DNA from 3 places in the Noviherbaspirillum cavernae genome. Region 1 is predicted to be linked to each of the others. Evidence: predicted binding sites of a transcription regulator. Region 1 holds the regulator's gene; each other region holds the start of a gene.
What was found. Region 1 encodes LexA, which represses DNA repair genes until DNA is damaged. Its sites were predicted from a motif close to ACTGTATNNNNATACAGT; they were not measured.
Positions count from the first base shown of each region.

Region 1 (10,468 bases):
GGCATGGCATTACGCTTCAACTTGAATGTGGCTGATGTACGTACGGCGACGGATGAAGAGATTGCACATGAGCATGTGCATGGTCCGCACGGTCACCATCACGATGATTTGGATGATGATGCGGGTGACCACTTTCGAAGCCATCCGATTCACTGATTCGCAGGTGCGGTAGCGACGGTCTTGGTACCGACGCTACCGTAATGCGGGTGATTGAATGCCATGCTTCGTTTCGGCAGAATCGTCCGCCAGGGAAAACAAGCTTGGAGAGGATGGGCTGACATTGAATTTCAGCCACGAATTGCCGAGTTCGAGCGTGCCCAGATTCCCTGTCCACAGAATTTTCGCCGACTCATGTGGGGCGGCGATGGCTTGATTGTGGATAATCAGCACCTGTCCAGCGAATTTTGCTGCAAGTGCTGTGATTTGTTTTCTTGTTTCGGCGAATCCATCACGTTTGCCATTCGGACGAACCGGCTTGGATAGCGGGTCCCCATCACAAAACAAGACAATGCCATTCAATTTTCTGCGCGACGCATAGTTGAAGACGCGTTGCAGCCAGTCTTTATTCGCAACAAGTCGATCTTCGAATTCGCTGTTGCGACCTGCCTCCGATGAATAATGGTTATTGTTGCCGGGAAGATTTACTGTCGCGAACATCGCATTGCCGAATTCCCATCGAGCGTTTTCCCCATAGCTGCGGAACTTTGCGATCGTTGATTGACGCAGCAGCGGAATCCGGCTGCCCCCCATGGAAAACTCATCGCTGAAGAATATCTCTCGCAGCCGGTTCAATCTTTCCATTGCAGATGATTTGCCGTTCGCGTTCTTGCATTCGGTCCAGTCGCTCGCGGCAAGCGAAACAATCAGACCATTCCTGGCCCCATCCAGCAGTGACTTGCGACGGTTATATATCCGGTCGCTGCAAGGTTCGGATGCGGCCTTGATACCGTTTGAAACGACAAAAGCGAGGTTCAATTCGTCGGTGTCATTGAGTGCTTCGCGCAGCACCGTCTCGTCGGAATCTTCCTTGGACGACGGCGCAATCACGGCGAAGCTGAAGTCCTTGGAATCAGCACATGCCGGCAATGCGGCGAGTGCAACACCGAACGCAAGCAGGTATCGCAGGAATGGGTTCTTCATCTTATTGCTGATTGGCCAGGCTCTTCAGACGATAGAGCGCATCGAGTGCTTCACGCGGCGACAATGCATCGGGATCGATTGCCGATAGCGCATTGGCCACTTCTGTGGCGGCATCGCCAATTTGGGGTTCATCGGACTCCGGTTCCGGTGCCGGCATGCTGCTGGCGAACAGGTCGAATTGCGGCGTCGCCTGGACGGAATGCGCTTCCAGGGCCGCGAGGTGCTTGCGGGCTGCGCGGATAACCGGCTGCGGTACCCCCGCCAATTGCGCAACTTGCAAACCGTAGCTTTGGGAGGCCGGACCGGATTGCACGGCGTGCAGAAACACGATGCTGTCCTTGTGCTCGACAGCGGAAAGATGCACGTTGGCCGCCGCCTTGTATGTGTCAGGCAGTTGGGTCAATTCAAAATAGTGTGTCGCGAACAGCGTGAAGCTGCGGGTGGTTTCGATCAGATGTCGCGCGATCGCCCACGCGAGCGCCAGGCCATCGAAGGTCGATGTGCCGCGCCCGACCTCATCCATCAGGACCAGTGAATGCTCGGTCGCGCCATTCAGGATCGCCGCCGATTCCGTCATCTCCACCATGAACGTCGAACGTCCGCCCGCCAGATCGTCGGCTGCGCCGATGCGGGTGAAGATGCGGTCGATCGGTCCGATAGCGGCGTTGTCGGCCGGCACAAAGCTGCCGACGTATGCCAGCAATGTGATCAAGGCGGTCTGCCGCATGAATGTCGACTTGCCGCCCATGTTCGGTCCGGTGATCAGTAGCAGTTTGCGTTCGCTGGACAGTTCGCAATCGTTGGCAATGAATCGTTCAATCTGGTTTTCAACCACCGGATGGCGGCCCTGTTCGATCAGGATCGCCGGCTCTGTGACCAGTTGAGGGGCGCGCCAGTTGTAGCGTACGGCATGGTCGGCCAGTGCTACCAGCACATCCAGTTGCGCCATCGCATGCGCGATTGTCTGGAGTATGCCGATGTGCGGCGCGAGCTCATTCAGTACGCTTTCATACAGATGTTTTTCGCGCGTCAAGGCGCGCTCTTGTGCGGAAAGCGCCTTGTCTTCAAATGCCTTCAGTTCGGGGGTAATGTAGCGTTCGGCATTCTTCAAGGTCTGGCGGCGGCGATAATCGTCGGGTACTTTGTCGGTCTGGCCGTGTGTGACTTCAATGTAGAAGCCGTGTACCTTGTTGTACTCGACGCGGAGATTGGCGATGCCGGTGCGTGCTCGTTCGCGGGTTTCCAGATCGACGAGGAACTGCCCTGCATTTTCCGAAAGCGCGCGCAATTCGTCCAGTTCGGCATCGAAACCACGCGCAATCACGCCGCCATCGCGCACCATTGCCGCCGGTTCCAACGCGATCGAACGTTCGATGAGATCAAGACATTCGGCCGGGGTCGATAACGCATCATGAATCTCTTTCAGCAATGGCGCATCGGCATCCTTGTTGCACATATCGACATATGCCCGCAGCGACGGCAGTTGCTGCAATCCGCCGCGCAAGCCCGCCAAGTCGCGCGGGCGCGCCGACAGCAGCGCAATGCGCGTGGTGATGCGCTCGATATCCGGCACCGCGGCCAGCGTGGCGGACAACCCCGAGGCGGCATCGGCACGCATCAGCGCATTGATGGCCACGTGGCGCGCCTTGGCGACGTGCTGGTCGCGCCTGGCATGATGCAGCCAATGGCGCAACAGGCGCGATCCCATCGAGGTGCGGCAATGATCCAGCTGCGAGAAGAGCGTAGGTGATGCGGACGAGCCTTCCTGGCCGCGAATGGTTTCGGTCAGCTCCAGATTGCGACGCGTCGCGGCATCCAGTCCAATGAATTCGTTTTCCGTTTCGACAGCCAGCGTGCGCACATGCTGTAATCCCTTTCCTTGCGTCGCTTGCGCATAGCGCAACAATGCGCCCGTCGCACCAACCGCCGCAGTCAATCCTTCCGCGCCAAAGCCTGTCAGCATCGCGGCGGACAATTGATCCAGCAGCGCCTGTTTGCCGCTGGCAATATCGAAATGCCAATCGGGCACCGACGTTATCCTGCTGGCGGCAGTCCCGGCAAGCATGCCCTGTTCACTCTCCGCGGCAAGGGTTTCCGCGGGGGCGATGCGTTCGAGCTCCTGCTTCAATCGAGCATCGAGCGTTTTCGCATCGCCGGAGAATTCCATCAGCTTCAAGGCACCACTGGCCATGGAAAGCCACGCCAATCCGACGGTCACGGTCTTGCGCTGCGCGACGGTACAAAGCGCGAGCAAGGGGCGTTCGGATTTTTCGGGAAGCAGGTCGGAGTCGGTGAGGGTGCCAGGTGTGACGACCCTTGATACTTTCCGTTCTACCGGCCCTTTGCTGGTCGCCGGGTCGCCGATCTGTTCGCAAATGGCGACCGATTCGCCGAGCTTGATCAGCTTGGCGAGGTATTGTTCGAGCGAATGGAAGGGCACACCAGCCATCTTGATTGGCGAGCCGTTGGAATTACCGCGCTGCGTCAGCGTGATGCCGATGAGCCGTGCGGCTTTCTCGGCGTCGTCGAAAAACAGTTCGTAGAAATCGCCCATCCGGTAGAACACCAGTGTGGTCGGATAGTCTGCCTTGATGCGAAGGTATTGCTGCATCATCGGAGTATGTTTCTCCAATGATGCGTGAGCGCGAGGCAGCCCCTCGCCGGTTTCCGGTTTCAACGCAGGTTTCAAAGCCATCCCAGCCCTTCTAGATTGGATGCATCGCGTTGACTTTGATGAGGAGGATTTCAGGCAACGCCGATGCAGCGAAATATTTTATACCCGGCACGATGCGCCGTATTCGCCGGCGGTGGAGCAATCTGTCAGTCAAAGGACAGGCTCCACCTCTTCGTGTGCCAGACGCCAGATGTGCGCTGGCACAGGCGACAAGCAAGAAAACTATCTGCCTCGTCCGCCCGAGCGATGCGGCGCAGCGGGTTTGCCGGCAGGCCGGCTTGTTTGCTGGGTTTTTGACCTGGGGGGGCGGCCGTTCGTATGCGGATGGTTGCCGCTGCGGAGCTGGATCGGTTGAGGGCGGGCGTCGGGATCCGGTTCGAATCCGACGATGACCTCGCGCGGCAATGTGCGCTTGATCAGTTTCTCGATGTCTTTCAACAGGTCATGCTCATCGACGCACACCAGCGAGACCGCTTCGCCTGTCGCGCCGGCACGGCCGGTGCGGCCGATACGATGGACATAATCTTCCGGCACGTTCGGCAAGTCGTAGTTGACGACATGCGGCAGCAAGTCGATGTCGATTCCGCGTGCCGCAATGTCGGTCGCAACCAGCACCTGCAAGCTACCATCCTTGAATTCGGAAAGTGCCCGCGTACGTGCCGCCTGACTCTTGTTGCCGTGAATGGCGAGCGCCGAAATGGTTTCCTTGCCGAGTTGTTCGACCAGTTTGTTGGCGCCATGCTTGGTGCGGGTGAAGACGAGCACTTGCGGCCACTGACGCTCCTTGATCAGGTGACTGAGGAGCGAATGCTTGCGATTGCGGTCCACCGGATGCACTTTTTGCGTGATCACTTCGACGGTGGAATTGCGGCGCGCTACCTCGATCACGGCAGGAGCATCAAGCAAACTTTCCGCCAAGGCCTTGATGTCATCGGAGAACGTTGCGGAGAACAGCAGGTTTTGCCGCTTCGGCGGCAATACGGCGAGGACGCGGCGAATATCCCTGATGAAGCCCATGTCGAGCATGCGATCTGCTTCGTCGAGAACCAGGATTTCAATTCTGGTGAGATCGACGGTGCCTTGCTGCATGTGATCGAGCAGGCGGCCCGGGGTGGCGACCAGAATATCGACGCCGTGCTTCAGCAGCTTGATCTGCGGATTGAAGCCGACGCCGCCGAAGACAACTGCGGAGGTCAGTTTCAGGTACTTGCCATAAACGCGCACACTTTCTTCGACCTGGGCGGCTAGTTCGCGCGTCGGGGTCAGGATGAGTGCACGTATCGGCCGGCTTGCTCCTGCCGTGGCGGCAGTGCGCGCTGCAAGTCGATGCAGAATCGGGAGGGTGAAGCCGGCGGTCTTGCCGGTACCGGTTTGCGCTCCGGCGAGCAGATCGCCGCCCGCCAATACTGCAGGAATGGCTTGGGTTTGAATCGGGGTGGGAGTGGTGTATCCCTGTTCGCGAACAGCGCGAACGATTTCTTCGGCAAGGCCGAGGCTGTTAAAAGGCATGAATAATCAATCGAAAAATATTCGCCCGCCGTTATCGAGGGCGTGAGCCGCGGGCAGGCGAATGTGCACTCGGAAAATTACCGAAAGGTGCGGTTGAGAGGTTGGTGTGTAAAGTCGCGCGTGCAATGACGGCATTGCACGTTGCTACGCAATACGTGTCGTTGCTTATTTTGCAAATGGCGCAAGCAGCGCCACCATCTGGGCAAAGATTTTCGGCGATCCCGCGATGACATCGCCCTTGTACAGATAGTCCGATTCGCCGGCGAAGGTTCCCATGATGCCGCCGGCTTCGGTGATGAGAAGCGAGCCTGCCGCCATGTCCCACGGTTGCAGACCTTTTTCGAAGAAACCGTCCAGGCGACCGGCGGCGACGTAGGCGAGATCAAGTGCTGCAGCACCCGGACGGCGCAGGCCTGCGGTTCTCTCCGTCATGACGCGGAACATTTGCAGGTATTCCTCCAGCCCTTCCATGTCGCGAAACGGAAAGCCGGTGCCGACGAGCGCATCTGCCACCTTGTCGCGGCGTCCTACCCGAATGCGCTTATCATTCAGGTATGCACCGGCCCCCTTGGTAGCGGTGAACAAGTCATTGCGGGTGGGGTCGTACACGACCGCTTGTGTGATCTGGCCGCGCTGCTGCAGTGCGATCGATACGCAGTATTGTGGAAATCCGTGGATGAAATTGGTCGTGCCGTCGAGCGGATCGATGATCCAGACGTTTTCGTTTTCATCATGCAGGTTGGCGGATGGGCCCGATTCCTCGGCCAGGATTGCATGATCGGGATAGGCGTTTTTCAGAATCTCGATGATGGCCATTTCGGCGGCCTGATCGACTTCGGTGACAAAATCGTTATGGCGCTTCTGGGTGACCTTCACGCGTTCGATGTCGAACGAAGCACGATTGATGATCGAGGCGGCGCGACGAGCTGCCTTCACCGCCGTGTTGAGCATGGGATGCATGAAAATTCCGTTAAAATCGCGGCACCGTTGCGTACCGCACGGAACCACATGAGATGAATTAATGAGCGATGCGGCAGGTCTGGCCGAACAGTCAGTTTGCCGCGCAATGACGCTATTTTAAATGAACCAGTCGCAATCCAGTATTTCTCTTTTCAAACGCCTGCGTTTCGTGCTGATTGAAACAAGCCATCCGGGCAACATTGGCGCGGTCGCGCGTGCGATGAAAACCATGGGGTTTTCCGAACTCGTACTGGTCAATCCGCGCTTTCCAGATGTGTTGGGACATGCCGAAGCGATTGCCTTTGCGAGCGGTGCACAAGATATCTTGAATTCGGCACGCATCGTTGGATCTGTCGACGATGCGCTCGCCGGGTGCAACTATGCGGCAGCCTTGACGGCAAGACTGCGCGAATTCTCGCCGCCGGTACTGGCACCGCGCGCCTTGGCGATGCAACTTGCCGCTGCACCGAACCTGAATGCAGCCTTGATTTTCGGAAATGAACGTTACGGCTTGGCCAATGACGTCGTTGAAAAATGTAATGTCCTGATCAACATCCCCGCGAATCCCGACTATTCATCGCTCAATCTTGCACAAGCGGTTCAAGTGCTGGCGTATGAATGCCGGGTGGCTGCCGCGGGCGACGTCGTGCCGGTGTCGCCAATCGGATTTCAAGGAGAGATGGCAGAAATGGCACAGATCGACGGCATGTATGCGCATGTGGAGCAGGCGCTGGTGGTGATTGAATTTTTGGATCCTGCGAATCCGAAAAAATTGATGCCTAGACTTAAACGGCTGTTCTCACGAACGCAATTGGAAACCGAGGAAGTGAATATCCTGAGAGGGATTGCAACGCAGATATTGCGCAAATGCCATCGATAGCCAGTTGCTAGTGCCCGCAATTGGATTGGATGATATTCCGTCCGGACATTGTTTTGATCGTTCGTCAAATGTGGTCCGACAACGCACGAGAAGTTGTCACGTGCGTCCTTCCGTGCATCAGCCCCAGGCGCGCAACAAACCAACCGCCAATCCTTCCAGTGCAAAACCGTCACGTTCCTCTTCCACGCGAATGGGCTCGAAGTCCGGATTTTCCGGTAAAAGTTCAATGAGCGATCCCGTTTTCTTGAATCGCTTTACCGTGACGTCATCGCCAATGCGTGCGACAACGATTTGCCCGTTCTTTGCCGAATCGATTTTCTTGACTGCAAGCAAATCTCCATCAAGGATGCCGACATCTCGCATCGACAATCCACGCACCTTGAGCAGGTAATCCGGCTTGGCCGAAAACAGGGAGGGATCAACGTTGTATGTCGTTTCGATATGCTCCTGAGCGAGGATCGGCGAGCCCGCAGCCACACGGCCAACCAGCGGCAGACTCAACTGCATCAGATGCGGATGGGGGAGGGCCATCTGCGTGCCAACCCGGCTCGGTACATCCCCCGATGCCATGTCTCGCAATCGGATCCCGCGCGAAGTACCTGGGGAAATCTCGATCGCTCCTTTTCTTGCCAATGCCTGCAAATGTTCCTCCGCTGCGTTTGCCGACCGGAAGCCGAGTTCGGCAGCGATTTCGGCTCGGGTTGGGGGGAAACCGGTGTTATCGATTGCTTCCCTGATTAGGCGGAGAATTTGTTCCTGGCGGGCTGTGAGTTTGATCATGGCTGCTTGTTTGATGGGCAAGAATGGCTGGTCATAAAGACAGTCTGTATTTTTATACAGTATTCGTATTATTGCAAGCGGCTGGCAGCAAATACTGCGCGGTGATATGCATGTCGGGTAAGGCTTTGAAACAATTGAATTTTCGCTGTTTTCAGGTTATCATTTTCGGCTTTCCTCTTCCCACACTCGTCTTGACGCCGAGGTGGGCAATTTGTTATCCGTCCATAAGGAGATTACATGCGTCATTATGAAATCGTGTTTATCGTGCATCCCGACCAGAGCGAGCAAGTTCCGGCGATGATCGAGCGTTACAAGGGCATCGTCACCGCGCGCGGTGGCAATATGCACCGTGTCGAAGACTGGGGTCGTCGCCAGATGGCTTACATGATCCAGAAACTGGCCAAGGCGCACTATGTGTGCCTGAATATCGAATGCGACAGCGAAACTCTCGCCGAAATCGAAACCGGCTTCAAGTTCAATGATGCCGTTTTGCGCCATCTCACCGTGAAGATGAAGAAGGCGGAAACAGCGCCGTCGCCGATGATGAAGGCTGTGCAGAAGGAAGATGCCGCCAAGAGTCAGCGTACCGAGGCAGCTGCCGCGTAATTTTGCGACGCATTAGCGACGAAGGAGCGTGAATCAGCTGAAGTTTGTTGCCTGCATTGCCGAGCGCGACGCGTTGCGCTACACCCCGGCAGGCATCCCGATCGTGTCGGCAAAGTTGCTGCACAGTTCGGAGCAAGTGGAAGCAGGTGTGTCCCGGTTGGTTGAATTTGAAGTCGCTGCGGTTGCCGCAGGCGAAATTTCAGGAAGATTCAATCAGGCTGAATTGGGTTCGACATGCTGGTTCACAGGATTCCTGGCACGCAAGAATCGCAACAGCAAAAGCCTCGTGTTCCACGTTACGGATTTCGAGGCATATTCACCAGATCACTAGATACAGGAGCCAAAAATGGCATTCGGTAAAAAATTCGACAAGAGCAAACTCAAGCAAAGACGTCAACAGCAAAATCCGCTGTTCAAGCGCAAGAAATTCTGCCGCTTCACCGCAGCACACGTTGCGCAGGTTGACTACAAGGACATCGACACCCTGAAGGACTTCGTTCAGGAAAATGGCAAGATCATGCCGGCACGCCTGACCGGCACCAAGGCAATCTATCAGCGTCAAGTCGACACCGCGATCAAGCGCGCACGCTACCTCGCGTTGCTGCCGTACACCGATCTGCACAACGCGTAATTGACGGCGGAAATAGGAGAAAAACATGCAAGTCATTCTGTTGGAAAAAGTCGTTAATCTCGGCAATCTTGGTGAAGTCGTGAAGGTCAAGGATGGTTACGCCCGTAACTTCCTGATCCCGCAACGCAAGGCGCGCCGCGCTACCGCAGCGGCTGTGGCCGAATTCGAAGCGAAGCGCGCAGAACTCGAAAAGGCTGCGGCCGAGAAGCTGGGTGCGGCACAGGCTCAAGGCGAAAAACTGAGCGGCCAGACTGTGAAGATCGGTCAAAAAGCTGGTGTTGACGGCCGTCTGTTCGGTTCTGTCACGAACTTCGATATCGCTGTTGCGCTGACCAAGCAAGGCTTCCCGGTTGAGAAGGCCCAGGTCCGCATGCCGCAAGGCCCGTTGAAGATTGTTGGCGATCACGCTGTTTCCGTTGCTCTGCATACGGACGTCGTGGTGGATGTCACGGTTGCGGTGTTCGGCGAGCAGGCGTAACAAGTAGTAATAATCAGTTGCATGAAAAAAGCCGGGTTCGCCCGGCTTTTTTCATGCGCGTGCGAAAGTTCGCATTCGTGGTGAAGTGGGCGCTCGGCACGCAAGCCGAGGCGAGTCCTGCATGGGAGGGTTTCTCCAGCAGGGGAGTTGGCGCTAACGTTGCAGGCTCGTCCGGTGCGGGCACGTGTGCGCTTGCAAAAATTGGCGGGGATTCGGACGGCATGGGGCAGGGGCTTCGCGAGGCATGCGCCGCGTCTGCGGGACAGGATTGCCTTGCATGGCAATGCTTCATTCGTTTACTGAGTTCTGTCCGATTTGCGAGCTACGGTGCATTCTGCAAGGACGCACCGTTAAGGAGCTGCGCGGCGATGCCATGCGAAACTTATGGCTCTTTCCGCGCCGCCTGCATTCACTATCCCGCTTGCGTTCGGAATGCGCGTGCAAGCTGTGACTATTCCATTCATGCAAACGGACTTGCTCTAATGTCCGGATGCAGCCGCACCTTTCTTCGGTTTGGTCAGCCAGACCAGTCCCGTCAGCGCAAAGAACGCAAAGCCGCAGTAGACGAAAAATTCGTTGGTGGCGAGCATGTAACTCTGTGCATTGAGCATGCGCTCGACGACTGCGTAAGTCTGTTGCATCGACAGGCCGCTGGCGCGGAGGGTATTGAGGTAATCGTTGCTGGCCGGTGAGTACTGCGTGATGTTTTCGGCAAGGCGTGCATGGTGACTGGTGGCGAGATGTTCCCACGCGGTGATGCTGATTGCGGTACCCATCGCGGCTCCCAGGGTGCGCAGAAAATTGGACAGT
Region 1 is NZ_QYUN01000002.1:2,336,853-2,347,320, reverse strand. It holds gene D3870_RS10915 (FKBP-type peptidyl-prolyl cis-trans isomerase) at 1-156, shown strand, start outside; gene D3870_RS10910 (hypothetical protein) at 193-1,140, opposite strand; gene mutS (DNA mismatch repair protein MutS) at 1,142-3,754, opposite strand; gene D3870_RS10900 (DEAD/DEAH box helicase) at 4,037-5,323, opposite strand; gene D3870_RS10895 (inositol monophosphatase family protein) at 5,489-6,274, opposite strand; gene D3870_RS10890 (RNA methyltransferase) at 6,405-7,163, shown strand; gene lexA (transcriptional repressor LexA) at 7,281-7,943, opposite strand; gene rpsF (30S ribosomal protein S6) at 8,181-8,549, shown strand; gene priB (primosomal replication protein N) at 8,578-8,880, shown strand; gene rpsR (30S ribosomal protein S18) at 8,896-9,180, shown strand; gene rplI (50S ribosomal protein L9) at 9,206-9,658, shown strand; gene D3870_RS10860 (DHA2 family efflux MFS transporter permease subunit) at 10,138-10,468, opposite strand, start outside.

Region 2 (10,468 bases), on a different contig from region 1:
ACGAGCATGTCGGTGCCATTCTGAAGAAACTGGACGATCTCGGCATCGCTGACAACACCATCGTGATTTACACCACGGATAACGGCAACGAATTAATGATGTGGCCCGATGGCGGCTATGCGCCGTTCCGCGGCGAGAAGGGCACCACGTGGGAAGGCGGCGTGCGTGTGCCTTGTCTGGCACGCTGGCCAGACAAGATTCCGGCCGGGAGCAAGTCCAATGAAATCCAGGCGCACGAGGATCTGTACGCATCGCTGGCTGCCGCCGCAGGCTTGCCCGACTTGAAGGAAAAGCTTATCGAAGGCGTCAAGATGGGCGACACGACCTACAAGGTGCATCTCGACGGCTACAACAACATCGATCACTGGACCGGAGAGTCGAAGAAGTCCGCACGCCGCGAATATTTCTACTACGACGAAACCGATCTGATGGCGGTGCGCGTGGATCACTGGAAGATGCATATCGGCGTGAAGAAAGAGGGCAGCTGGTGGAATGAAAAGGCGTACCCAAGCGTGCCCTACGTCTTCAACTTGTGGATGGACCCGATGGAAAAGATGGACCCGGAGTCGCACGAGTGGGGTTACGTCGGTCGCAAGTTCTTCGCCTCCAAGCTATGGGCACCGACGGCCGCCGGGCCTTTCCTTGCCGCACACTTAAAAAGCATGCAAGAGTTCCCGCCGTCACAGGGTGCCGACACCTTGAGCATGAAGAAGGCCATCGAAAACGCAATGAGCAAAATGACCAATCCCCACGGAAGCAGCAATTGACGTACCGTTTATCCATGCCCGCTACATACGGGCATGGGAAACGCAACGCATGGGAATCAACAGGAGTCGACATGGGCAAAGCTATTTTGATTGTTCTCACTATGCTGGCCGGGTGTTCCAGCGCTCCCCAGCTTGAAGAGAACCGCGACCTTCGCACACAGCGCAATCTTTGTGCGGCGATGTACTCCGCCGTCCCATCCCAACTAAGCGCGTGCTATGACAAGCTTTAAGCACATCGCGTCGTCTTTGCGGTTGGCGCACGCACGTGCTTGTTAAAGGAACGAGGTCAGGACTTGCCTTTTGCCTGATGCAAGCTTACTTAACCCGTTCAAATGTCCCTTCCACTACGATGCGTGTTGGGATCAGACACGCCGAGCGCGCCTATGAATTCCGGACCCCGAACACCTGCCGCAGATACGCCAGAAACGTCTCGTCCGTGCACAGCATCTTGCCGGGAGAATCGGACAGTTTCGCCACAGGCTGGCCGTTGCAGCGCGTGAGTTTCATCACGATGTTCAGGGGCGCGATGCCGGTGTCGTTGGTGAGGTTGGTGCCGATGCCGAAGCCGGTCAGCGTGCGGTCGGCGAAATGGCGGTACAGGCGGAACGCGGTAGCAAAATCCAGTCCGTCGGAAAACACCAGCCGCTTGGTCATCGGATCGATCCGCAGGCGCGCGTAGTGCGCGAGCGCCTTTTCGCCCCATACCACCGGGTCGCCGGAATCGTGGCGCAGGCCGTCGAACAGCTTGGCGAAATAGAGGTCGAAGTCGGCGAGGAAGGCGTCCATGCCGACCACGTCGGTCAGCGCGGTGCCGAGGTCGCCGCGATATTCCTGCACCCAGGCTTCCAGCGCGGCCTTCTGGAAATCGCGCAGGCGCACGCCGAAGGCCTGGAAGGATTGCAGATACTCATGCGCCATCGTGCCCATCGGCACCAGATCGAATTTCCTCGCGAGATAGACGTTGGAGGTGCCCTTGAAGTAGTGCGGCACCCTGGATTTCAGCGTGCGCACGAGTTCGTCGTGCCAGGCGCCGGAGTGCCTGCGGCGCAGGCCGAAGTCGGAGAAATCGAAGGGGCTGCGCCGGGGCGGTTCCTTGCCGAAAGCGTCGAGCGCGTCGATCTTGGCCTGCAGGCGGCGGCGCGCTTCGTCGAGCGTGCCGGCGGTCGTCAGCCGCCGGAAGTAGAGTTCGTTGACGATGTAGAGCACGAAGATCTCGAAGGCCATGACATGCACCTGCGGCCCGAGCGCGCGGATCGCCAGCGTGTCGCCCTGCGCCTCGACCTCGATGAAGCGGCGCTGGAAGCGGAAGATCGAGAGGAAATCGACGAAGTCACTCTTGATGAAGCGCAGGCTGCGCAGGTAGTCGAGTTCGTCTTCGCGAAAGCGCATCGCGCACAGCGCGTCGATTTCGCGACTGACGTCGGCGGCCAGTTCGGCAAGCGGAAAGGCGGGTGTGTTGCGGCAGACAAAGCTGTATTCGGCGTGCGCACCGGGATTGCTGTGCAGCAGCGCCTGCCACATGGTGAATTTGTAGAGGTCGTTTTCCAGCAGACTGCGAACGACGGGTTCCATGCGTGATCCTTGCGTTCGCTGGCGCGTCGCTAATGGGAGGTGTGGTAGGCGTGCTGTATCAGGGTAAGTGCGACCGGCAGCTCGTCGTGGGTTTCCAGGTCGGCCGGCTCGTCCACGCGCGGCACGTAGCCCCAGCGCGAGGAGCGCACCATGCGGATGTATTCCACGTCGAGATCGCGCGATTGCATCAGCATGTCGAGCGCCTCGCTCTCGATTTGATGCACGAGCCGCCACGTCAGCACGTCGCCGGCGGTACGGTGGCGCTCGACGATCGTGTTCACGGCGAGCGCGAGCCGTTCCTTCACGGCGTGCAGTTTGTAGAGCTTGTATCCGTCGAAGCCTTTCATCGAAATTCTCTTTTTACAACGATTTACTGTATGGTTGTACAGTATAAATGAAAACAAAATCGTGAAGCTTGGAAAGCGTCAAAAGTCGTGTTGATGTACTTCGAATCTTGTTCGTGCGTCATTTTTTCTTTGCGTGACGACAAGTCAAATTCGCAAGATATTGCCGTCAATACATCTTTTTGACGGCCTGCGCGCCAGCGTTGTCAATACGGCCACGAACCAATGTTCCTGAATCCCGGTCAGAAAATGAGCCGGCCAGCATCGCTGCGCGGACCACCACAGGAGCAGACAATGAACCACAGGAGCAGACAATGAACAATTCCAGGCCCGATCCGAACCATGAAACGCCCTCCTTCCTGCGCCGCATCGGGCTGGCGTTCGGCGCATTCTTCGGCACCTTGTCGAGCGGCGAATTCGCCGCCGGCGTCGAGCGCTTGCGCCGTGCGGAGGAAGCGCCGCCCGCTGCATCATCGCAAGCGCCAGCGCCAGTGCCGCCGCAAGCGCCGCCATCGGTATTGAAGGAGGCTTCGCCCGACGCCGCGCTTCAACTGCTCGGCCTGTTGCAGCGCGACGGCCGCCTGATCGATTTCACGCAGGAGAATCTGACCAGCTATTCCGATGCGGACATCGGCGCGGCGGCGCGGCTGGTGCATGACGGCTGCCGCAAGGTGCTGCAGGAACACTTCAGCATCGCGCCGGTGCGGCAGGAAAGCGAGGGCAGCCGCATCACGCTCAACGATGGCTTCGACGCCGCCGCCATCCGCCTGACCGGCAATGTCGCCGGCAAGCCGCCGTTTCACGGCAGCATCAGCCATCGCGGCTGGCGCGTGACCGAGGTGCGTCTGCCGAAGCTGGTCGAGAGCCACGACGCGTCCGTGTTGGCGCCGGCCGAGGTGGAACTGTGAGCGGGCGGCGGTTTTCCATCGGCGTCGATCTGGGCACGACGCATTGCGCGCTGGCGTATGTCGATACTGCCGGCAACGACGACGAGGCGGCCAGCCATGGCGTGCATGGCGTGCATGGCGTGCATGGCGTGCATGGCGTGCATGGCGTGCATGGCGTGCATGGCGTGCATGGCGTGCATGGCGTGCTCACAGTGCCGCAATTGTCGGCACCGGGCGAAATCGCGGTGCAGGCACTGTTGCCTTCCTTCCTGTATCTGCCGCATGCGGATGAATTCGCGCCGGGCGAATTGAGTTTGCCGTGGGGCAGCGGGCAGCATCACATCGTCGGCGACCTGGCGCGCAGCCGCGGCGCGACCACGCCGATCCGGCTGGTGTCGAGCGCGAAAAGCTGGCTCTGCCATCCCGGTGTGGACCGGCGGGCGGCGATCCTGCCAAGCGACGCGCCGCCGGATGTGTCGCGCGTGTCGCCGCTCGACGCCTCGGTGCGCTACCTGACGCACCTGCGCGATGCGTGGGACCACGCGTATCCGGACGCGCCCTTTCGCGCACAGGACATCACGGTGACGATTCCCGCCTCGTTCGATCCGGCGGCGCGCGAGCTGACGGCGGAAGCGGCGCGCGCCGCCGGTTTCGACTCGCTCACGCTGCTGGAGGAACCGCAGGCCGCGCTGTACAACTGGATCCTGAGCAGCGAGGGCGGCTGGCGCAAGGAAGCGAAACCGGGCGACATCATCCTCGTGATCGACGTCGGCGGCGGCACCAGCGACTTTTCGCTGATCGCGGTGGTGGAGCGCGAGGGCAATCTGGAGCTGCACCGCGTCGCGGTCGGCGACCACATCCTGCTGGGCGGCGACAACATGGACCTGACGCTGGCGCACGTGGTGGCGCGCAAGCTCGCCGCCGCCGGCACCCAGCTCGATCCGTGGCAGATGCGCGCGCTGACCTATGCCTGCCGCGCGGCGAAGGAGAGCCTGCTGTCGGCATCCGAAATGCAGGCCATGCCCATCGTCGTGCCGAGTCGCGGTTCCAAACTGATCGGCGGTTCGATCCGCACCGAGCTGACGCGCGAGGAAGTCACGGCGACGATCCTGGAAGGTTTCTTCCCGCAGGTGGAAGCATCGGCGCGGCCCGCCGTGCGGCCGCGCGCCGGTCTCACGCAACTGGGTCTGCCGTTCGCGCAGGATGCCGCGATCACGCGCCACCTCGCCGGCTTTCTCGGACGGCAGGTGAGCGCCATCGCGGAGCTGGAGGGCTTCGGCGGCCAGGCCGATCCGGGCGCGAGCTTTCTGCATCCGACCGCCGTGCTGTTCAACGGCGGCATCTTCAAATCGACCATCCTCGCCGACCGCACGCTGGCCACGCTGAACCGCTGGCTTACCGCCGAGGGCGCGCAGCCGGCGCGCATGCTGGCGGGCGCCGACCTCGACCTGGCGGTGGCGCGCGGCGCGTCGTACTACGGCCATGTGCGGCGCGGCAAGGGCGTGCGCATACGCGGCGGCACCGCCAGCGCCTATTACGTCGCGGTGGAGTCGGCCATGCCGGCCATCCCCGGCATCGAGCCACCGATCCAGGCGCTGTGTGTCGCGCCCTTCGGCATGGAGGAAGGCACCGAGGCGGAATTGCAGGCGCAGGAGTTCGGGCTCGTGGTGGGCGAGCCGGTGCACTTCCGCTTCTTCGGCTCGACCGTGCGGCGTCAGGATCAGATCGGCACGATGCTGGAATCGTGGCAGGCGGATGAATTGCAGGAGCTGGATGAAATCCAGGCGACCCTGCCGGCCGAAGGGAGACAGGCGGGCGAAGTGGTGCAGGTGCAATTGCACGCGCGCGTAACGGAAGCCGGCACGCTGGAATTGTCGGCCGTGCCGCGCACCGGACATGAACGCTGGAAGGTGGAATTCAACGTGCGCGGCCAGGCCGGATAGCAATGAAGCGCTACGCGGTCGGCATCGATCTCGGCACCACCAATACGGTGGTCGCCTATGCCGACGCCAGGGCCAGCGACGGTGCCGACGCCGGCAGCGACGAGGTTCGCCTGTTCGAGATCGAGCAACTGGTGGCGCTCGGCGAGGTCAAGGCAGCGCCGCTGCTGCCCTCGCTGCGCTATCACCCTGCATCCGGCGAGCTGGTCAGCGACGATTTGCGGCTGCCGTGGAGCGCGGGCGGCGACACTGAGAATGTCGTGATCGGTCGGCTGGCGCGCAAGCTCGGTGCTCAGGTGCCGGGCCGGTTGGTGGCGAGCGCGAAAAGCTGGCTCTCGCATGCCGCCGTCGATCGGCTCGCGCCCATTCTGCCGTGGGGCGCGGCGGACGATGTGGCGAAGATTTCGCCGGTCGATGCCAGCGCGAGCTATCTCGCGCATGTGCGCGCGGCGTGGAACATGCATTTTCCGCACGCGCCGCTGGAACTGCAGGACATCGTGCTGACCGTGCCGGCATCGTTCGACGAAGGTGCGCGCGCATTGACGGTCAAGGCGGCGGCGCAGGCCGGCTTGCCGACCCTGCGGCTGCTGGAGGAACCGCAGGCGGCGTTCTACGACTGGCTGTTCCGCCATCGGCAGACGCTCGATGCGGAGCTGGCGCAGACGCGCCTGATCCTTGTGTGCGATGTCGGCGGCGGCACCACCGACTTCAGCCTGATCACGGTCGCATTGCGCGATGGCGAACCGCAGCTGACACCGGAACTGACACCTGAATTGACACGTATTGGCGTCGGCAAGCACCTGATGCTGGGCGGCGACAACATGGATCTGGTGCTGGCGCACATCGCCGAGTCGCGCATGGCGGGAGAGGAAGGCGCGGCGCGCCTGTCGGCCGGCGCGCTGTCGCAATTGATGGAACGCTGCCGTGCCGCGAAGGAGCAATTGCTCGCCGCCAATGCGCCGGACAAGACGACCGTGACGCTGCTCGGCGCGGGCGCGCGCGTGATCGGCGGCGCACGCTCGGTGGAACTGACGCGCGATGAAGTCGAGCGCACCATCGTCGACGGTTTTTTCCCCATGGTTGCGGCGGACGAGCCAGCGCGGCAAAGGCGCAGCGGCATCGTCGAATTCGGTCTGCCCTATGCGAGCGATGCGGCAGTCACGCGCCATCTTGCCGGTTTCCTGATGCAGCACGCGACAAGCGAAGGCGCGCTGCCAGACACCCTGCTGCTGAACGGCGGCGTGTTCCGCGCCGATGCACTGGCGCGGCGCCTGCAGGACACACTGGCGAAGTGGCGCGGCGCGCCCCTGCGGCTGCTGCACAACGACAACCCGGACGTCGCGGTGGCGCGCGGCGCGGTCGCCTATACCCTCGCCCGCAAGGGACTCGCGCCGAGGATCGGCGGCGGCTCGCCGCGCAGCTATTTCCTCATGCTCGAAGCATCAAGCGATGCAGAAAAGGATGTGCCGCAGCGCGCGATCTGCATCCTGCCGCGCGGCAGCGATGAAGGCCATGAAATCCTGCTCACGGATCGCGTATTTGCGCTGCGCGTCGGACAACCGGTGCGCTTCCACCTCATCTCATCGACGGCCGATGCCATCAATCAGACAGCGCCCAGGCTGGGCGATATCGTCGATCTCGCGCATGGTGATTTTGCACGTCTGCCGCCGATCGCGACCGCGCTGCAAGCGGACACCGCTGGCGGCAAACAGGATATCCCGGTGCAACTGGCCACCGCGCTGACTGAAGTCGGCACGCTCGAAATGCATTGCGTCAGCACAACAGATCCGAGCCGGCGCTGGCTGCTGGAATTCCAGTTGCGCGACCGCGATGCACAGGCCGAGCAGGACGAGCAGCAATACGCATTGCCGCCACGCTTCGCGGACGCTGCGGCGCAAATCGACCGCATCTTCGGCACACGCGCACAGAAAGTGCAGGCGAAGGAAGTCACGCAACTCCGCACGCGCCTGGAAAAACTGCTCGGCAGCCGCGAACGCTGGCATACGCCGCTGTTGCGCAAACTGTTCGACCTGCTGTGGGAACGCGCGAAAGGCCGACGCCGCTCGGCCGAGCATGAACGCCTCTGGCTCAATCTCATCGGCTATTGCCTGCGTCCCGGCTTCGGCTATCCGCTCGACGACTGGCGCATCGCGCAACTGTGGCCGCTGTACGAAACGGGCGTGCAATACGGCAACGACAGCCGCGTCAATGCGGAATGGTGGACGCTGTGGCGGCGCGTCGCCGGCGGCTTGCAGCAAGAAGCGCAACTGCGCCTGCTCAACGACTTCGCCTTCAACGTGCAAGGCAGTGAAGAGGACAGCGGACCGCGCCCGACCACGCTGGCGAGCGGCAGCGAGGACGACATGCTGCGACTCGTCGCCTCGCTGGAACGCATCCCCGCCGGATACAAGAGCGAAATCGGCGCATGGCTGTTCGAGCGCCTGCAGCAATCTCCATCGGTGGACAAGGATGCGCTCGCCGGCAGAATCCTGTGGGCAACCGGCCGGATCGGCGCGCGCCAGCCGTTTTACGGCAGCGCACACGATGTCGTGCCGCCCGAAGTCGGCGCAGAATGGCTGACCGCGATCCTCGCGCTGAACTGGAAGCGCAATGAGGCTGCCGCCTTCGCCGCCGCCTATCTGGCGCGCATGACAGGCGACCGCGCGCGCGACCTGCCGCTGGAATTGCGCGAACAGGTCATCCAGCGATTGGCAGCGGCGGGCGCGCCCGCAATCTGGATCGCCATGGTGCGCGAACCGATGCAGCTCGATGAAGCGAGTGAACGGCTGGTGCTGGGAGAGTCGTTGCCGCCGGGACTGAAGCTGATCGCCTGACGCGCCGGCTCGGAATTGAAGCAACGATGTCAGATAGAGCGCGCAGAATGGCGGGCCATTCAGGAACAGAAGTACGAGTGCAAGTTCAGGCCGAACCTGCTGTTCAATGCAGAACTCATGAATTCGAGTGACGAACTCGTCAAATTCATGCCGTTGCAGTGTCGTGGTCAATGCAGGTCATGGTCCCGGCCAACGCATCGACAACAACACATCCGCCTTACTCGCACAGCGGCATGCCCGCGCTCGCCGCACCATCCGTAAGCAGAGTTCGTCATATGTAAGCCATCTGTAAGTGCCATTCACCCACACTCCGCGCAGGCCGGCAATTCGGAACTCGCCTCACGAGTTCCAGGCAAATTGCAAATATTGAAACGGCCTCTTGCAACGAGGATCCCACATGACGACATTCCACCCTGTGTCCGCTACTTTGCGGCACGCCACTTTCATCGGCCTGGCGGCCAGCATTCTTCTGGCAGGATGCGGCGGCTCGGGCAGCAGCAACACAGACATCGCCCCGACCGTGAAGACCATGAGCGTGAGCGCCAGCACGCCGGCCGATGGCGCGACCGACGTGGCGCGCGATGTCGCGCCGCAACTGCTGTTCTCGGCCGGACTCGGCGGCGCCACCGCCACCGCGGCCAACGTGAGCTTGCGCGGCGCCAATCTCGACGTTCCGGCAACGCTCGCCGTGGCCGGGACACAGATCACGCTCACGCCGGCGCGGCAACTGCTACCGCTGACGCGCTATACGTTGCAGGTGAACACCGCGCTGTCCGGCACCGGCGGCGAGAAACTCGCGGGCACCCGCTCGCTCACTTTCACCACGCGCGATGGCGCGTGGAAGACCGCGCAATTGACCGAAACCGATGACGCCGACACCGCACGCGATCCGCAAATCGCCGTCGATGCAGGCGGCAACGCGCTGGCAGTGTGGTCGCAGTCCGACGGCACGCGATTCAACATCCTGGCCAACCGCTACACGGCAGGCAGCGGCTGGGGTAGCGCGCAGGCGATCGAAACAGGCAACGCCAGCGGTGCCTTTGTTCCCCACATTGCCATCGATGCGGGCGGCAATGCGATTGCCGTGTGGTGCCAGACCGACGGCACCCGCTTCAGCATCTGGGCCAACCGCTATTCGGCAGGCTCGGGATGGGGTAGCGCACAACTGATCGAAAGCGACAACGCAAGCGATGCGTACGATCCCCGGATTGCCTTCGATGCCGCAGGCAATGCCCTGGTGGTGTGGACCCAGTCCGACGGCACCCGCTTCAACGTCTGGGCCAACCGCTACACGGTGGGAACCGGATGGGGCGCGGCGCAATTGATCGAGACAGACAATGCAGGTGATGCCCTGTTCCCCCGCATTGCCATCGATGGCAGCGGCAATGCGCTGGCAGTGTGGCAGCAATCCGACGGCGCGCAAATTGATATCCGCGCCAATCGATACACCGTCGGGGCCGGATGGGGCACGGCGCAATTGATTGAAACCGGCAATGCGGGCGACGCACGCCTTCCGCAAATCGCATTCGATGCCTCAGGCAACGCCCTGGCGGTGTGGACGCAATCCGACGGTACGCGATACAGCATCTGGAGTAACCGTTACACGGCAGGCAGCGGCTGGGGCACGCCGCAATTGGTGGAAACCGACAATGCCGATCACGCATTCGATCCGCAAATCGCCATCGATGCCGGCGGCAACGCGTTGGCAGTGTGGACCCAATCCGATGGCACACGCGTTAACGTTTGGGCCAACCGCTACACGACAGGGAAGGGATGGGGTACCGCGCAATTGCTCGAGACCGAAAACGGCGGCGACGCCAGCAATCCGCAAATCGCCTTCGATGCCGCAGGCAACGCACTGGCGGTGTGGACCCAGGACGACGGCACGCGAAACAACATCTGGGGCAGCCGCTACGCAACGGCAACGGGATGGAGGACGGCTCGCCCGATCCAGTCGCGCAAGGACGAGCACGCCGGCCTGACGCAGATTGCCATCGACGCCAGCGGCAATGCATTGGCGGTGTGGCAGCAGAATGACGGAACGCGGGACAACATCTGGGTCAATCGGTTCGATTGACGGTGTGGAGGGCATGCCATCGGCATGCCCTTGCGTCTGCAGTAACG
Region 2 is NZ_QYUN01000003.1:1,879-12,346, reverse strand. It holds gene D3870_RS18580 (arylsulfatase) at 1-767, shown strand, start outside; gene pncB (nicotinate phosphoribosyltransferase) at 1,149-2,339, opposite strand; gene D3870_RS18570 (DUF2471 family protein) at 2,369-2,686, opposite strand; gene D3870_RS18565 (DUF2760 domain-containing protein) at 2,998-3,591, shown strand; gene D3870_RS18560 (Hsp70 family protein) at 3,588-5,513, shown strand; gene D3870_RS18555 (Hsp70 family protein) at 5,516-8,344, shown strand; gene D3870_RS18550 (Ig-like domain-containing domain) at 8,742-10,421, shown strand.
Region 2: D3870_RS18570 (DUF2471 family protein) is a predicted target of LexA. The motif match lies at 2,712-2,729, and genes of this name have one in related genera.

Region 3 (10,468 bases), 1.6 Mb from region 1:
CAACTCATTGCCTGAGATGAGGATACCTGCACGTTGACGCTCAGGGATTCCGTGCCGCCGCCATGGCGCACACCGCGCACCGGTGCCGCGGAATCGTAGTCGCGTCCGATGGCAAGCCGGCAATGCGACTCGTCCGCGTAGCGTGCGTGGGTTACATCGATGCTGACCCATCCCGAAAAATCCGATTCTTCGACCCAGACATCGACCCATGCGTGGCTCGCCGCATGCGAGGTGTCGCCGGGATCGATATAGCCGGAAACGTAGCGCACCGGGATGTTGTGCGCATGACAGCAGGCGAGGAACAGATGCGCATGATCCTGGCAGACTCCCTGACCCAGGTGCAGCGCGTCGCTGGCCGTCGTGGTGACTTCGGTCGCGCCGCTTTGATACGCGACGTTGTCGCGGATTGCCTCGGCCAGCGTCAATAACGCGTGGCTGCGCGTATCGTGATGCAAGTGTCTGGCGGCGAATTCGTGCACCGCACGACTTGGCACGGTCAGTCTGGTCGGCACGGTGAAGACGAGCGGAGAAAAGATTTCCTTTCCCGCCAATCGTCCGCGATCCAGTGCGCTAACCTCGACCACCCCTTCCGCCGCGATGCGCACTTCGTCATGCAGGCCCGTGATTGTCAGCATATGACTGACGTTGTCGAACGCATCAATGAATTGATGCTGATTGCCGACGGTGGCAATGCGCCATGACAATACGTGCTGTTGCGGCTCGATGCGCGGCGACACGCGCAGCTGCTGAATGGTGTAGCTCAATGGCGCGGTGTAGCGATATACCGTTTCGTGACGAATCGAAAGCTGCATGGTTTTCACGCGACCAAAGGAACCAGGAAGTCGCGACTGACGCGATTGCCCAGTTCGAAAATGCGTTCCAGAAACTGCGTCAGGTAATCGTGCAAGCCATTGCTCAGAATCTCTTCGATGGTGCCGAATCTGAGTTCGGCATGCAGTTTCCCGGCGAAGCGTTCGGTATCGGACGACAGATCATTGCGAACTTGTTTCAGATTGGCGACAACTTCCTCCATGCAGGCAAGCAGGGAACGCGGCATGTCTCCGCGCAGCATCAACAACTCGACGACGCGTTCCGGCGTGATCACGTCGCGGTATACCTTGCGATAAATCTCGAAACCCGAGACCGAACGCAGCACGGCGGCCCAATAGTAGTAATCCAGTTCCGGTTCGGCAGCCATCTCTTTGCCAAGTTCCGTGCCATGGAACTTCACATCCAGAATGCGCGCGGTGTTGTCGGCGCGTTCGAGAAAGGTGCCGAGGCGAATGAAATGGAAGGCTTCGTCGCGCAGCATGGTGTCGATGGTGACGCCGCGCGACATGTGCGAGCGGTATTTCACCCATTCGAAGAAGCGGCTGGGATCCTGTTCCAGCGAATGTCCCTTGAGCCGATTCTTGATGTCCAGCCAAGTCGTGTTGTGCGCTTCCCAGACTTCCGTGGTCAGGGTGCCGCGCACGGCACGGGCATTCTCGCGCGCCTGCGTCAGGCAGGAGACGATCGACGATGGATTGTCGGGGTCGCGCACCATGAAGTCGATCACGTCCCTTGCCGTCAGCAGGCCGTGCTTGTGATCGAACAGCGAGAGCAATTCCGAAATGCCCAGCATCGCGCGCCAGCCTTGTTCCGCCGCATGCGCCGATTGCGGCAGCAGGGCGGTTTGCACGTTGACGTCGAGCATGCGTGCGGTGTTTTCGGCGCGTTCGGTGTAGCGGGCCATCCAGTACAGATGATCGGCAGTGCGACTGAGCATATTATTTCTCCAATACCCAAGTGTCCTTGGTACCGCCACCCTGAGACGAATTGACCACCAGCGAGCCTTCCGTCAACGCCACGCGCGTCAGGCCGCCGGGTACCATCGAAACGGTTTTGCCGGAAAGCACGAAAGGCCGCAAGTCGATATGGCGCGGTGCGATGCCCGCCTCGACATAGGTGGGGCAGGCCGACAAGGCGAGCGTCGGCTGCGCGATGTAGCCGTCGGGTTTGGCAAGCAGCCGCTGCCGGAAGCTCTCGATTTCATCCTTCGTCGCAGCCGGGCCGATCAGCATGCCGTAGCCGCCCGCACCGTGCACTTCCTTGACCACGAGTTCCGGCAGGTGCGCCAGCGTGTATTCGAGGTCTTCCTTGCGGCGGCATACCCAGGTCGGCACGTTGTTGAGTATCGGCTGCTCCGACAGATAGAAGCGGATCATGTCCGGCACGTAGGGATAGATCGACTTGTCGTCCGCGACGCCGGTGCCGATCGCATTGGCCAGCGTGACACGGCCGGCGCGGTAGACGGACAGCAGGCCCGGCACACCCAGCGAAGAGTCCGGACGAAACGCCAGCGGATCGAGAAAGTCGTCATCGATGCGCCGGTAGATCACGTCGACGCGCTTCGGCCCGCGCGTGGTGCGCATGTACACCGCATTGTCGTTGACGAACAGGTCCTTGCCCTCGACCAGTTCGATGCCCATTTGCTGTGCGAGAAATGCGTGCTCGAAGTACGCGGAGTTGTACATGCCCGGCGTCATCACCACCACGGTCGGATCGGTCACGCCCATCGGTGCGACCGAACGGAGATTGTCGAGCAGCATGTCCGGATAATGCGCGACCGGCGCGATCTTGTAGCGCGCAAAGAGTTCGGGGAACAGCCGCATCATCATCTTGCGGTTTTCGAGCATGTAGGACACGCCGGATGGGACGCGCAGGTTGTCTTCCAGCACATAGAACTCGCCCTGACCGGCCCGCACGATATCGATGCCGGCGATGTGGGCATAGATATCCGAGGCGACGGTGATGCCCTGCATCTCCGGGCGGTATTGCGCGTTCTTGAAAATCTGTTCCGCCGGCACGACACCGGCCTTCACGATGTTCTGCTCATGGTAGATGTCGTGAATGAACATGTTCAGCGCCTTCACCCGCTGCACGAGGCCGGCCTCCAGTTGCGCCCACTCCGCAGCGGGAATGATGCGGGAAATGATGTCGAACGGGATCAGACGTTCGGTGCCCGCATCGCTGCCGTACACGGCGAACGTGATGCCGACGCGGCGGAAGATCAGGTCGGCTTCCATCCGCTTGCGCGCGATCGTTTCGGGCGATTGTTCGGACAGCCACGCTTCGAACTCGCGATAGTGTTCGCGCACGAACGTCGCTCCATCCGAGTACATCTCATCGAAAAAATTGGACATGGCGTTGTTCCGTCGTTGGTGTGAGGCGTTGATGTGGCGTATCAAGAAGCATGCCAAAGCATGTCTGACGGCAAGCTCCATGCATTGTCATGCCGTCGGATATTCCGTCTGCCGCGCTACGGCGCGCGTATATGATCCACCAGCGCATGGCAGCGCGCGTCCGGTGCCGGCGTCAGCAGGCTGACCACCACCATCGCCAGCATGCCCGCCGGTACGCCGAACACGCCGGCCGACACCGGCGCGATGTTGAACCACTGCCCGCTTGCCGATCCGCCGAGCGTCGGATGCGTATGCACCATGTAATACAGGCAGACCACGAGCCCCGTGATCATGCCGGCAATTGCACCTTGTTGATTCGCGCGTTTCCAGAAAATGCCCAATACCAGTGCAGGGAACAGGATGGACGAGGCGAGCGAAAACGCCGTTCCCACCATGGACAGGATGTTGCCGGGTTTGAGCGAGGCGGCGTAGGCCGCCACCATTGCGACCACCAGCAGCAGCAGTTTCGAAATCGTGACCCGTTTCTGCGAGGACGCCGCCGGGTTGATAACCTTGTAGTACGTGTCATGCGACAGTGCGTTGGAGATTGCCAGCAGCAGACCGTCCGCGGTGGAGAGCGCGGCCGCCAGTCCGCCGGCCGCAACCAGTCCGGAAATCACGTATGGCAGTCCGGCGATTTCCGGCGTCGCCAGCACGACCATGTCGCCGTCGAGCACGATCTCCGCGAGTTGCACGATGCCGTCTCTGTTGATGTCGGTGATGCTGACCAGCGGATGGACCTTGTCGATGCTCGCCCAGTACGCGACCCACGACGGCAGCTTCGAGAAATCCATCCCGACCAGCGATGTGTAGATATCGTATTTCACCATGACGGCCAGCGCCGGGATGGAGGTATAGATCAACATGATGAAGAACAGGGTCCAGAAAACCGACAACCGCGTTTCATGCACCGACGGCGTGGTATAGAAGCGCGCCAGGATGTGCGGCAGCGCGGCGGTCCCCATCATCAGGCACAGGATCAGCGCGAGAAAATTGTTGCGCTTGATGTCGGATGCGGCCTCGTCCTTGCCGGGAAACGGCGTCGTGTGCGCAACGATCGGTTCGGTGTGCGCGAGATTGGCGGCTCTGGCCTCGGTCCATCTGCGTCGGGCTTCTTCCGCATCCTTGGGATAGTTCGAGAGTTCGCGTGCTGCCGCCTTGATTTCGATGAGCGAGGAGTTGCTTTTCCTCAGCTTGTCGAGATGACGCTGCGCTTCGACCCGGCCCTGTCCCCATGATGCGGGCAGGGCCTTCAGCTTCGCTTCGTATTCCTCGGCGCGGCGCTTGAAAACCGCGCGCACCTCCTGTTCTTTCGGATCGGCGTTGAGCGCCTGTTCCCTGTCGCTCAACTTGCTCAAGACCGATCCGTATGCCACCTGCGGAACAGGCACATTCGTGTGTTTCATCGACAGCCAGACGACCGGGATCAGGTAGGCGATCAGGATGATGATGTACTGCGCGATCTGGGTCCATGTGATGGCGCGCATTCCGCCAAGGAAGGAACACACCAGAATGCTTGCAAGCCCGAGGAAGATGCCGACGGAAAAATCGATGCCGGTAAAGCGCGAAGTGATCAGGCCCACGCCGTAGATTTGCGCGACCACGTAAGTGAAGGAAATGATGATCGTTGCCAGCGCCGCGAAAATGCGCACCACATTGCCGCCGTAGCGCCCCACGTAGCGGGCCGCGAGAAAATCCGGAATGGTGTACTGGCCGAACTTGCGCAGGTACGGCGCGATCAGCAAAGCCGCCAGGCAGTAGCCGCCGGTCCATCCCATGATGTAGGCAAGGCCGTCGAAACCGTACAGATACAAGCCGCCCGCAAGGCTGATGAAACTCGCCGCCGAGATCCAGTCCGCCGCCGTCGCCATGCCATTGAAAATGGCGGGGACGCGCCGCCCCGCGACATAGTATTCCGACACGTCGGAAGTGCGGCTGATGATGCCGATGCCGGCATACAGGACGATGGTCGAGAAGATGAAGATGTAGCCGATCCAGACGCGCGGGAATCCCTCCTTCTCCAGAATCGCAATGGACAGCAGAAAGAGGATGAAACCCATCGTGTAGCAGGCGTAATAGCGCCACAGCTGTTGCGCAAATGCCCTATTTGCCATCGGCGTCCTCGCCTTCAAGCAGGCGGTCGAGCTTCGACATGCGCCATGTGTACAAGCCGATGATCGCGATATAGACAAGGATGATGCCCTGGGCCGCCATGTAGTAGGAGAACGACCAGCCGAACAGTTGGATGCCGGATAGTGCGCGCGCGTACCAGGCGACGCCGAACGTCACGACGAACCAGACGCACAGCAGGATGGAGGTAAGACGTCGGGTGCGCTTCCAGTGCTGGACGCGGTCGAGTTTGATGGTTTTTCCGGATTCCAGGCGCATATCAACCGATGTCATCGATGAAGGCGTGACGTTGCTCCATGTGCAGCGTCACGCGGAACAGACTGCCGGGCAGTTTCGGATCGTGGCTGCGCGGATTGCTGAAGATGTCGACCTCCGCGCCATGCTGCTGCGCGATCTCGCGCACGATGGACAGGCCGAGGCCGCTGCCTTCGACATTGCTGCCGAGGATGCGGTAGAACCGTTCGAATACATGCGCGCGCTCGGCAGGCGAAATTCCCGGTCCGGTATCTTCGACCTCCAGTATTGCGAGGCCTTCGTTTTCGTTGGCGCGCACCCTGACCGTGACGCTGCCGCCGGACGGCGTATACCGCAAGGCATTGTCGATCAGGTTGCTCAGGAGTTCGCGCAGCATGATGGCATTGCCGAACAGCATGATCGGATGTCCAGGCTGCTCGAAACCGAGGTCGATCCGATGGGTGAAGGAGGCTTGCACCCAATCCTGCACCACATCGCGCGCGATCGCGGACAGCTCGATCCGCACGAAGGGATTGGACTGCGGCGTCTGGTTTTCCGCACGCGCCAGCGCGAGCAACTGGTTGACCAGGCGCGTCGCCGATTCCGAACTCTTGGACAGCTGTTCGAGCGAGCGATGGATCTCATGCTGATTGGTTTCGCGCAGCGCCAGTTCCGATTGCATGCGCATGCCCGCCAGCGGCGTCTTCATTTGATGGGCGGCGTCGGCGATGAAGCGCTTCTGCAACTGAATGGTCTGCGACAGCCGTTCCAGCATGTCGTTGAGCGAACGCACGAGCGGCGAGATTTCCTCGGGTACCTGGCCGGAATCGATCGGACTCAAGTCATCCGGCCGCCGTTCGCGGATGCGCTGCTGCAGTTCCGTCAGCGGCGACAGTCCGCGCGTCAAGGCAAACCACACCAGCGTCAGGGCAATCGGCAGGATGATGAATTGCGGCAGGATCACCCCCTTGATGATTTCATTGGCCAGTTGCACCCGCTTGTCCAGCGTTTCCCCGACCTGGACGAGCGCCAGATTCTGCTCCATCGCCTGATGCGCGCTGTGCGACGGTCGCAAATCGACATAGACATACGCAATCCGCACGTCGGTTCCCCGCATCGACTCGTTGCGAAACTGCACCGATCCCGGGTATGCCTTTTCCTCTTCGGTGGGCGGGGGCGGCACGTCGCGATCGCCGTCGATATACTCGCCGCGCGGCCCGCTGATCTGGAAATAGACATTGTCCACATCATCGGCGCGCAAGATGTCGCGCGACGAACTCCCCAGCGGCGCGACCACCTTGCCGTTGACTTCCTTCACCTGCTGCGCGAGTACCGTGACATTGTCGTCGAGCGCACGGTCGAAAGGATGATTGGCGATCGATTTCGCCACAAGGTAAGTGATCGCAATGCTCATCGGCCACAGCAGCAGCAACGGTACCAGCATCCAGTCGAGGATTTCGCCGAACAGCGAGCGTTGAATGCGCTCCTGGGGCTGGGTCGCGATCGGCTCGGCCGACGCGGATCGCGCAGTCGATTCAGGCGCAGGAGGGGCGGAGGGAGCGCCCGCATCCATGTGATGTGGATCGCTCATGGTTCGGTTCAATTCGTGGAAGGGGTGCCGTGTGCATTCGCATCCGAATACCTTTCCAGGCAATAGCCCAGACCGCGCACGGTCGCGATGCGCACGCCATCGACCTCGATCTTCTTGCGCAGCCGATGCACATACACCTCGATGGCATTGTTGCTGACTTCCTCGCCCCACTCGCACAAGTGATCCACCAGCTGTTCCTTGGAAACCAGACGCCCGGTGCGCTGCAACAGCACTTCCAGCAATCCCAGCTCGCGTGCGGAAAGTTCCAGCATCTGATCATGCATGTACGCAATGCGGCCGACCTGATCGTAAGAGAGCGGGCCGTGCTTGATTGCGGTCGGCCCGCCGCCGACGCCGCGCCGCGTCAGCGCCCTGACGCGCGCCTCCAGCTCGGACAAGGCAAACGGCTTGGCCATGTAGTCGTCCGCGCCGAGGTCAAGTCCTTTCACCCGCTGTTCGATCGAATCCACCGCGGTCAGGATCAGCACCGGCAAGTGCGAGTTGCGGGCGCGCAGGCGGCGCAGCACCTCAAGCCCCGGCATCTTGGGCAGCCCCAGATCCAGGATCAGCAAATCGAAATCCTGCGTCGACAGCGCCGAATCGGCTTCCACGCCATTCTTCACACAATCGATCGCGTAGCCGGATTGACGCAAGGAACGGGTCAGTCCGTCGGCCAGAACGCTATCGTCTTCGGCAAGCAAAATACGCATGTTGGTACACGGCAAATCAGGTTCAAGGGGCCGAAGGAGTTTCCCAATGGCGGCAAACAGTCAATTTACTACTCTGTCTGCATATTAATAAACTTTTTTCATTAGTTGAAAAACAGCGCTTGCATAAATCACTGGTTTTTTATACAGTACTGACTATGGCGTCGATTTGACGTTCAGCAGTTTGAAAATCAGTTCCACAGATCCTTTCATCCAACCGCCGAAAGAACACACCATGGACGACAAGAAATCCGCACTCAATCCGGACAAGAGCAAGGCGCTCGCTGCCGCACTGGCACAGATCGAAAAGCAGTTTGGCAAGGGTTCCGTGATGCGCATGGCCGACGGTGCCGTGGCAGAAGAAGTGCAGGTCGTTTCGACCGGTTCGCTCGGTCTGGACATCGCCTTGGGTGTTGGCGGACTGCCGCGCGGACGCGTCGTCGAAATTTACGGACCGGAATCGTCGGGCAAGACCACCCTGACGCTGCAAGCGATTGCCGAAATGCAAAAGCTCGGTGGTACCTGCGCCTTCATCGATGCCGAGCATGCGCTTGACACCGTGTACGCGCAAAAACTCGGCGTCAACCTGTCAGATCTGCTGATTTCGCAACCGGACACCGGCGAACAGGCGCTGGAAATCACCGATGCGCTGGTGCGCTCGGGCAGTGTTGACATGGTTGTCATCGACTCGGTCGCCGCCTTGACGCCGCGCGCCGAAATCGAAGGCGACATGGGCGATTCCCTGCCAGGTCTGCAAGCCCGCCTGATGTCACAGGCACTGCGCAAGCTCACCGGCAGCATCAATCGCACCAACACACTGGTCATCTTCATCAACCAGATCCGCATGAAAATCGGCGTCATGTTCGGCAACCCGGAAACGACTACCGGCGGCAACGCGTTGAAATTCTATGCATCCGTCCGCCTCGATATCCGCCGTACCGGCTCCATCAAGTCCGGCGACGAGGTGATCGGCAACGAAACCAAGGTCAAGGTTGTCAAAAACAAGGTCGCCCCGCCGTTCAAGGAAGCGCATTTCGACATCCTTTATGGAGAAGGTACATCGCGCGAAGGCGAGATTCTCGACCTCGGTTCGGATGCGAAAATCGTCGAAAAATCCGGCGCGTGGTACAGCTACAACGGCGAGCGTGTCGGCCAAGGCAAGGACAACGCCCGCAACTACCTGAAAGAGCATCCGGAACTTGCACGCGAAATCGAAAACAAGGTGCGCGCATCGCTCGGTGTGCGCGAACTGGCTCCGCTTGCCAAGGAAGAAGAGTGACCTTCTGAACACATTCCAGAAAATGCGGACGTACTGATTCGTGCTGTACCGATTACTTCACGTGAGAAGGGCTCGTGCTTTCAGAACACCATGGCAAAAATGCAAATGAGTCTGAAGGCGCGAGCCCTGAAGTATTTGTCATCCCGCGAACACAGTCGCCTGGAACTCGCGCGCAAGCTCTCACTTTATGCGCAAGAGCGCGACGATGTGGAGTCCTTGCTCGACTGGCTGGAAAATTCGAGGTTTTTGTCCGAGTCCCGCTTTTCGGAATCGATGGTGAATCGTCGCGCTGCCCGATTCGGCAACAGCCGGATCATGTCCGAACTGCAGAGTCACGGTATCGACTCCGACGTGCTGGAAGGCATCAAGGCAGACCTGAGCCAGACTGAAGTCGCGCGAGCGCGCGAAGTCTGGGATAGAAAATTCGGCCATCCTCCCGAGGACGCTTCAGAGCGAGCCAGGCAGATGCGGTTTCTCCAGCAGCGCGGGTTTTCAATGAGCGCAATTCGAGCCGCGATACGTGAAATCGGTCACGCTGACGAATAGCGATTCGATTTTCTTTTTCACTCTCGTCAGGATGACGTGCCTCTTGCGTCGATGCCATTCAAGCCTTCGAATTGGATTTGCCCCCGCGCATGCGATTTTTCTTCAGGCAACAAACTTGTCCGGTCGTATGTTTTTTTGATGCGACACTATTTATTGTCAGCCACGCAAAAATTTCAAGACGACTATCCAATCTTGAGCTGTGCTACACTTCCGGGGTTTTTTGCAGCGCCGCATGAGCGGCTGTTGTCGTAGAAGCTGCGGCAGCGACACGCAATGCGGCATTATCTTGCCAGTTCTACTGGCACCTCATCATGCCCTTATCTCCGTCGATTTCCCGCCGTGCGCTCAAGCACACACGCGCCATTCACGTCGAAGCATTCGTGCGCGACGATGGATTGTGGGATATCGACGCTCATATCACCGACATCAAAACCCGCGCTGCAAACCTCGCTTCCGGCGTTCGACCGGCCGGTACTCCGGTGCACGATCTCTGGCTGCGTTTGACAATCGACCTCGAGTTGACCATTGTGGATGCCGAAGCCGTCTCGGATGCAGTTCCCTATCCGGATTATTGCGACACGATCGGCCCGGCCTACCGGAGGCTGATCGGCTTGAACCTGTTGAAGGGTTTTCGCAATGGCGTCAAGGAACGATTGTCCGGAATTCAGGGATGCACGCATTTGACCGAACTATTGCAAGTGTTGCCGACTGCTGCCATACAAGCATTCGCCGGTGATGTGCTCGATACGCGTGACGG
Region 3 is NZ_QYUN01000002.1:710,959-721,426, forward strand. It holds gene D3870_RS03450 (transglutaminase family protein) at 1-812, opposite strand, end outside; gene D3870_RS03455 (alpha-E domain-containing protein) at 818-1,768, opposite strand; gene D3870_RS03460 (circularly permuted type 2 ATP-grasp protein) at 1,770-3,185, opposite strand; gene D3870_RS03465 (sodium:solute symporter family protein) at 3,302-5,338, opposite strand; gene D3870_RS03470 (DUF4212 domain-containing protein) at 5,328-5,612, opposite strand; gene D3870_RS03475 (sensor histidine kinase) at 5,614-7,179, opposite strand; gene D3870_RS03480 (response regulator) at 7,188-7,889, opposite strand; gene recA (recombinase RecA) at 8,122-9,165, shown strand; gene recX (recombination regulator RecX) at 9,256-9,711, shown strand; gene D3870_RS03495 (DUF2889 domain-containing protein) at 10,023-10,468, shown strand, end outside.
Region 3: recA (recombinase RecA) is a predicted target of LexA. The motif match lies at 8,020-8,037, and genes of this name have one in related genera.